Regions from separate parts of the Variovorax sp. 10L421 genome, predicted to be linked through region 1. Evidence: riboswitches for the same ligand, from Rfam matches in the RefSeq annotation. Region 1 holds a riboswitch; the other holds the start of a gene.

Evidence for each region. A riboswitch is a leader RNA that binds a small molecule or an ion and turns the genes downstream of it on or off. The one in region 1 is predicted to bind glycine.
Region 2: it holds a riboswitch for glycine, as region 1 does, so the genes downstream of both, AC1DFC_RS20790 (D-amino acid dehydrogenase) here and gcvT (glycine cleavage system aminomethyltransferase GcvT) in region 1, are expected to answer to the same signal.

The regions. Positions count from the first base shown of each region.
Region 1 is NZ_JBFTJJ010000002.1:454,248-457,618, forward strand. Features, by position in the region: gene AC1DFC_RS06110 (hypothetical protein) at 18-554, shown strand; gene AC1DFC_RS06115 (YkvA family protein) at 600-1,007, shown strand; glycine riboswitch at 1,053-1,143, shown strand; glycine riboswitch at 1,156-1,259, shown strand; gene gcvT (glycine cleavage system aminomethyltransferase GcvT) at 1,307-2,482, shown strand; gene gcvH (glycine cleavage system protein GcvH) at 2,527-2,898, shown strand; gene gcvP (aminomethyl-transferring glycine dehydrogenase) at 2,953-3,371, shown strand, end outside.
Region 2 is NZ_JBFTJJ010000017.1:55,290-58,660, forward strand. Features, by position in the region: gene AC1DFC_RS20785 (FIST signal transduction protein) at 1-255, shown strand, start outside; gene AC1DFC_RS20790 (D-amino acid dehydrogenase) at 262-1,563, opposite strand; glycine riboswitch at 1,655-1,760, opposite strand; glycine riboswitch at 1,768-1,864, opposite strand; gene rfbB (dTDP-glucose 4,6-dehydratase) at 1,980-3,050, shown strand; gene rfbD (dTDP-4-dehydrorhamnose reductase) at 3,047-3,371, shown strand, end outside.

The DNA of each region.
Region 1 (3,371 bases):
CCAAAGCTGTGGCTGCCATGTTTCCCACCAAGACCGACAAGGCGCGCGACGAACTCCAGGGCGGACAGCGCACGCTCAGCCAGCGCGAGCGCGCCCTGCTGCTGATGGCCGACGGCCGGCGCTCGCTGACCGACTTCAGCGCGCTGTTCCCCGACCGGCATGAAGCCGAGCTGGCGATCCGGGCGCTGATCCAGAGGGGCTACCTGCAGAGCCCGCAAGCCGCGGACGCACCGGCACCCGCCCAGCCCGTGCCGATCCCCGCCAACGAACCGATCCGCCTCCCCACCTCGGCCGATACCTTCGACGGCAAGCGCTCGCTGGCCACCACGCGCATGTTCCTGTTCGACATCTGCGAGCGCATGTTCGTGCGGCGCGACCCGAAGTTCGCGCTGCAGATGCGCGACGCGCTGCGCGAGGCGCGCGACCGCGAGGCGATGCTGACCATCGCCGCGCTGATGCTGACCGAGATCGAGAAAACCGCCGGCGTGGAGCGGGCCGAATCGCTGCGCGAGCGCATCGACCGGCTGCTGCCGCCGGCCGAAATCGTTCATTGAAGAGCGCACCACGGGCGCGAACGCGGCCTGTGACACCATCGCGAGGTGAACTCCGCTCCCGAAAAACCGCCCCTGTCCGACCGGCTTCGCGCCTGGGCCCGGCGCGTCAAGCGCGACGGCGTCACGCTGTGGTTCGCCGGCAGGCATGCATCCACCCCGTGGTATGCCAAGGCACTGGGCATGCTCGTGGTCGCCTACGCGCTCAGCCCGATCGACCTCATTCCCGACTTCATCCCGGTCCTGGGCTACCTCGACGACGTTCTCCTGCTGCCGGGGCTGATCTGGCTTGCGATCCGGATGATTCCGCCGCCGGTGCTCGCGGAGTGCCGCCGGCAAGCCGACGACTGGATGCAGAAGTCGGGCGCCAGGCCGACCAGCCGGTATGGCGCCGCGCTTGTCGTGGCCGTGTGGATCGCGGTCGGCGTCGCAGCGTGGCGCCTGTGGTCGCGATAGGGTGAAGGGCAAGTCCGGGGCTGCGGGCTGCGCGATCCACTACACTTGCCGGGGTCAGGAGAGAGCCCCGCACGCCGGGGCCGCCGAAGGCGCAGGGGATTCCCGAACGCTCAGGCAAAAGGACTGACAAGGCACTGGTGGACACCGGTGTTTCCTTGCTGGAGAGAGGCCGTTGCCAGGTAACGGCCCACCGAAGGAGCAAACCCCGATCGTGGGGCGAATCTCTCAGGTAAAGCGGACAGCAGGGGTGGCCCATGGCGTTGCAGCCATGGATTTCGACTGCCCCTTTGGAGTGCCCAGTGGCTGCTTCTTCCGCTCCCTCCGACGCCCCTCTTCTCAAGACGCCGCTGTACGACCTCCATCTGGAGCTCGGCGCCCGCACGGTGCCTTTCGCCGGCTATTCGATGCCCGTGCAATACCCCGCCGGCCTGATGGCCGAGCACAAGCACACGCGCGATGCGGCCGGCCTGTTCGACATTTCCCACATGGGACAGCTGCGCCTCGTCGGGCCCGATGCGGCAGCCGCCTTCGAAACCCTGATGCCCGTCGACGTGATCGACCTGCCCGCCGGCAAGCAGCGCTACGGCCTGCTGCTGAACGACGAGGGCGGCATCATCGACGACCTGATGTTCTTCAACGAAGGCCACGGCTCGATCTTCGTGATCGTGAATGGGGCCTGCAAGGTGGCCGACATCGCGCACATCCAGCAGAAGATCGGCGCCCGCTGCGACGTGCAGCCCCTGCCCGACCACGCCCTGCTCGCACTGCAAGGCCCGCAGGCCGCCGCCGCACTCGCGCGGCTGTCGCCCGGTGTCGAGCGCTTCGTGTTCATGACGGGCGGCGCGGTGCAGATCGGCGGCATTCCCGCCTTCGTCACCCGCAGCGGCTACACCGGCGAGGACGGCTTCGAGATCTCGGTGGCCGCCAAGGACGCCGACGCCCTCGCCCGCCTGCTGCTGGCCCAGCCCGAAGTCAAGCCCATCGGCCTGGGCGCACGCAATTCGCTGCGGCTCGAAGCCGGCCTGTGCCTGTACGGCAACGACATCGACACCACCACCACGCCGGTCGAGGCCTCGCTCAACTGGGCGATGCAGAAGGTGCGCCGCACCGGCGGCGCGCGCGCAGGCGGCTTTCCGGGCGCCGCGAAGGTCCTGGCGCAGCTCACCGCATCCACCGTGGGCGCGGCAGGCCACACCGATCACGACACGCTGAAGCGCAAGCGCGTGGGCCTCGTTGCCCTCGAACGCATTCCGGTGCGCGACGGCACGGTGCTGCAATCCTTCGAAGGCCAGGACATCGGCCTCGTCACCAGCGGCTTGCTCGGCCCTACCGCCGACCGCTGCATCGCCATGGGCTACGTGGCCACCGCCTTCGCCGAGCCGGGCACGCGCATCCAGGCCATCGTGCGCGGCAAGCCGGTGCCGATGGAAGTCTCGACCATGCCTTTCGTGCCCACCCGCTACTACCGCGGCTAGGCTACGCATCCCGATCATCATTTTTTCCACGAGGAGTTTTTTACATGAGCATCAAGTACACCAAGGACCATGAATGGGTCTCGGCCGAAGGCGGCGCGGCCACCGTCGGCATCACCGTGCACGCGCAGGACGCGCTGGGCGATGTGGTGTTCGTCGACCTGCCCGAAGTCGGCAAGACCTTTGCCCAGGGTGAAGTCGCCGGCGTCGTCGAATCGGTCAAGGCCGCGGCCGACGTGTTCATGCCCGTGTCGGGCGAGATCACCGAAGTGAACGAAGCGCTGCGCGCCGACCCCTCGCTCGCCAACAGCGACCCGCTGGCCGGCGGCTGGTTCTTCAAGGTCAAGCTGAGTGAGCCGGCGCAGCTCGACGCGCTGCTCGATGCGGCCTCGTACGACAAGTTCGCCGCCGAGTCTTGATGCGCTGCTGAACACGGACCACCGCTCCCGCCCCTCCCGCCCTACCTCTCCGCCATGTCAAGCCACGCCCTCCCCTCCCTGCAACAACTAGAGAACGCCGAAGAATTCCTCGCCCGCCACATCGGCATCGATGCGGCGGACGAGGCGCGCATGCTGCCCGTGATCGGCTCGGAGACGCGGGCTGAGCTCATCGACGGCATCGTGCCCGCGGCCATTCGCCGCGCGAAGCCGATGCGGCTGCCCGCACCGGCGACCGAAGCCGATGCGCTGGCCGAGTTGAAGGTGATGGCGTCGAAGAACAAGGTGTTCCGCAATTTCATCGGCCAGGGCTACTACGGCACGCACACGCCGGGCGTCATCTTGCGCAACGTGCTCGAGAACCCCGCCTGGTACACCGCCTACACGCCCTACCAGGCCGAGATTTCGCAGGGCCGCATGGAAGCCCTGCTCAACTTCCAGACGATGGTGTGCGA
Region 2 (3,371 bases), on a different contig from region 1:
GCCACCGCGCGCGCCGTGGCGGCGGGCGAGGCCGAGGCGGCGCCGCATCCGGCGCGGCGCATCGCGGGCGCGGTGTACGTCAGCTGTTCCGGGCGCGGCGGTCCGCACTTCGGTGCGCCGGGGGCGGAACTGCAGATCGTGCGGCACGCGCTGGGCGACGTGCCGCTGGTGGGTTTCTTCGCGGCGGGCGAGATCGCCCGCCACCATCTGTATGGCTACACCGGCGTGCTGACGGTGTTCGCCAGCAACGACTGACGGCGATCAGGCCGGCTGCAGCGCGCGCGGCGCGGGCGCGGGCATGCCGGTGAACACGAAATCGACCTCCGGCGCCAGCCCGCTCACGATGCGCGCGATCGACTTGCCCGAGCCGCAGGCGTGCGTCCAGCCGAGCGTGCCGTGGCCGGTGTTGAGGAACAGATTCGGGAGCTTCGTCTTGCCGATCAGCGGCACGTTGCTCGGCGTCGCGGGACGCAGGCCGGTCCAGAACTGCGCCTGTGTGGTATCCCCGGCGCCCGGGAACAGCTCTTCCACGCGGCGCACGATGGCTTCGCAGCGAACCCGGTTCAGGTCGCGGTCGTAGCCATTGAGCTCGGCAGTGCCGGCGATGCGCAGGCGGTCGCCCGACTCGGATGTGTAGCGCGAGAACACGAGCTTGAATTCGTCGTCCGTCAGCGAGACCTGGTGCGCCTTCGAGGCGTCCTTCACGGGCAGCGTCACCGAATAGCCCTTGGCCGGGTAGATCGGCAGGCGGATGCCCAGCGGCGCGGCATACAGCGGGCTCAGCGAACCCATCGCCAGCACGAAGGCGTCGCCGCGGATGCGCTGGAAGCGGCCTTCGCTGTCGGTGGCCTCGACGTGGTCGATGCTGCCGCCGGCCTCGCGCAGCGCGGTCACGGTGTGGCTCATCAGGAACCTGACGCCCGCTGCCGTGGCCAGGCCCACCAGTTCGCGCGCGAAGCGGTTGGCGTCACCTGACTCGTCCTCGGCCGTGTAGGTGGCGCCGGCCAGCTTGGGCCGGATGTGGGCGAGGGCGGGCTCGATCTTCACGGCTTCGTCGGCCGAGATGACCTGGCGCTCGCAGCCCAGGGCGCGCATCTGCTCGGCGGGCGCGAGGGCGCCGTCGAACTCTTTCTGCGTCGTGTAGAAGTGCAGGATGCCCTGCGTGCGCTGGTCGTAGTTCAGGCCGGTGTCGCGGCGCAACTGTTGCAACATCGAGCGGCTGTATGTACCAAGACGCACGATCTGCTCGATGTTGTGGCGGGTGCGCGCCGGCGTGCATTCGCGCAGGAACTGCAGGCCCCAGAGCCACTGGCGCATGTCGGCGCGGATGCGGAAGAGCAGCGGGGCGTCTTCCTTGCCCAGCCACTGCAGCACCTTCAGCGGCGCGCTGGGATTGGCCCAGGGTTCGGCATGGCTGACCGAGATCTGCCCGCCGTTGGCGAAGCTGGTTTCGGCGGCCGGGGTGGCCTGCCGGTCGATCACGGTCACTTCGTGGCCGAGTTGCTGGAGGTAGTAAGCCGAGGTCACGCCGAGCAGGCCGGCGCCAAGAACGATCACGCGCATTTCAAGTACCTTTGAGGTTGCAGCGCTTGAACGGCGGGCGTGGTGTGCTATTGAATCAATAGCGAGCAACCGGACGACCGCCGTCCAAGTTGCCGCTCCCCCTGTCCTTGGTACCTGAGAGATTCACCCGCTGCGCCCGCAGGGGGTTTGCTCCTTCGGTGCGCCACATGGCGTGGCGGCTCTCCAGACGGCGTTTCAGTTGGTGCAGTACAGACCCCTTGTTCGGGCCGACCTGAGCGTTTATGGGAGTTTGCGCCTTCGGTAGGGCCACCTGGGTGGCCCGCTCTCCTGCAGTGGGGGGATTGTAGGCGGGGCTTGCGCGACTGCCAATCTCGCGGGTTCTGCGTTTCGGCCCAATGGGATAATCATTGGTTGATTTGCCGCAGGGCGATCGTTCCACAACAACAGGGGACCCCATGATCCTGGTAACCGGCGGCGCCGGCTTCATCGGCGCCAATTTCGTACTCGACTGGATCGCCAACAGCGACGAGCCGGTCGTGAACCTCGACAAGCTGACCTACGCAGGCAATCTCGAGACGCTCGCATCGCTCAAGGACAACCCGAAGCACGTCTTCGTGCAGGGCGACATCGGCGACAGCGCGCTGCTCGACCGCCTGCTGGCCGAACACAAGCCTCGCGCCGTGGTGAACTTTGCGGCCGAATCGCATGTGGACCGTTCCATCCACGGCCCTGAAGACTTCGTGCAGACCAATGTCCTCGGCACCTTCCGCCTGCTCGAATCCGTACGCGGCTTCTGGAGCGCACTGCCGGCCGAGCAGAAAGCCGCCTTCCGCTTCCTGCACGTGTCGACCGACGAGGTCTACGGCTCGCTCTCCAAGACCGATCCGGCCTTCACCGAAGAAAACAAGTACGAGCCCAACAGCCCGTATTCGGCCAGCAAGGCCGCCAGCGATCACCTCGTGCGCGCCTGGCACCACACCTACGGCCTGCCGGTGGTCACCACCAACTGCTCGAACAACTACGGCCCGTTCCATTTTCCCGAGAAGCTGATCCCGCTGATGATCGTCAACGCGCTGGCCGGCAAGAGCCTGCCCGTGTACGGCGACGGCATGCAGGTACGCGACTGGCTCTACGTGAAGGATCACTGCAGCGCCATCCGCCGCGTGCTCGAGGCCGGCAAGCTGGGCGAGACCTACAACGTCGGCGGCTGGAACGAGAAGCCCAACATCGAGATCGTCAACACCGTGTGTGCGCTGCTCGACGAGCTGCGCCCGCGCGCGGACGGCAAGCCGTACAAGGAGCAGATCACCTACGTCACCGACCGCCCGGGCCATGACCGCCGCTACGCCATAGACGCGCGCAAGCTGGAACGCGAACTCGGCTGGAAGCCCGCCGAAACCTTCGACACCGGCATCCGCAAGACCGTGGAGTGGTACCTCGCGAACAGCGAATGGGTGCGCAACGTGCAAAGCGGCGCCTACCGCGAGTGGGTCGAAAAGCAGTACGACGCGAAGGCCGCGGCATGAAGTTGCTGCTGCTTGGCAAGGGCGGGCAGGTCGGCTGGGAACTGCAGCGCAGCCTTGCGCCGCTGGGTGAGCTGGTCGCGCTCGATTTCGACAGCACCGATTTCAACGCTGACTTCAGCCGCTCCGAGCAACTGGCCGAGACGGTGCTGAAGGTTCGCCCCGACGTGATCGTCAATGCCGCGGCGCACACGGCGGTCGACAAGGCCGAGAGCGAGCCCGATTTCGCACGCAAGCTCAACGCCACTTCGCCGGGTGTCGTGGCCGAGGCGGCCCGGCAGATCGGGGCGCTGATGGTGCACTACTCGACCGACTACGTCTTCG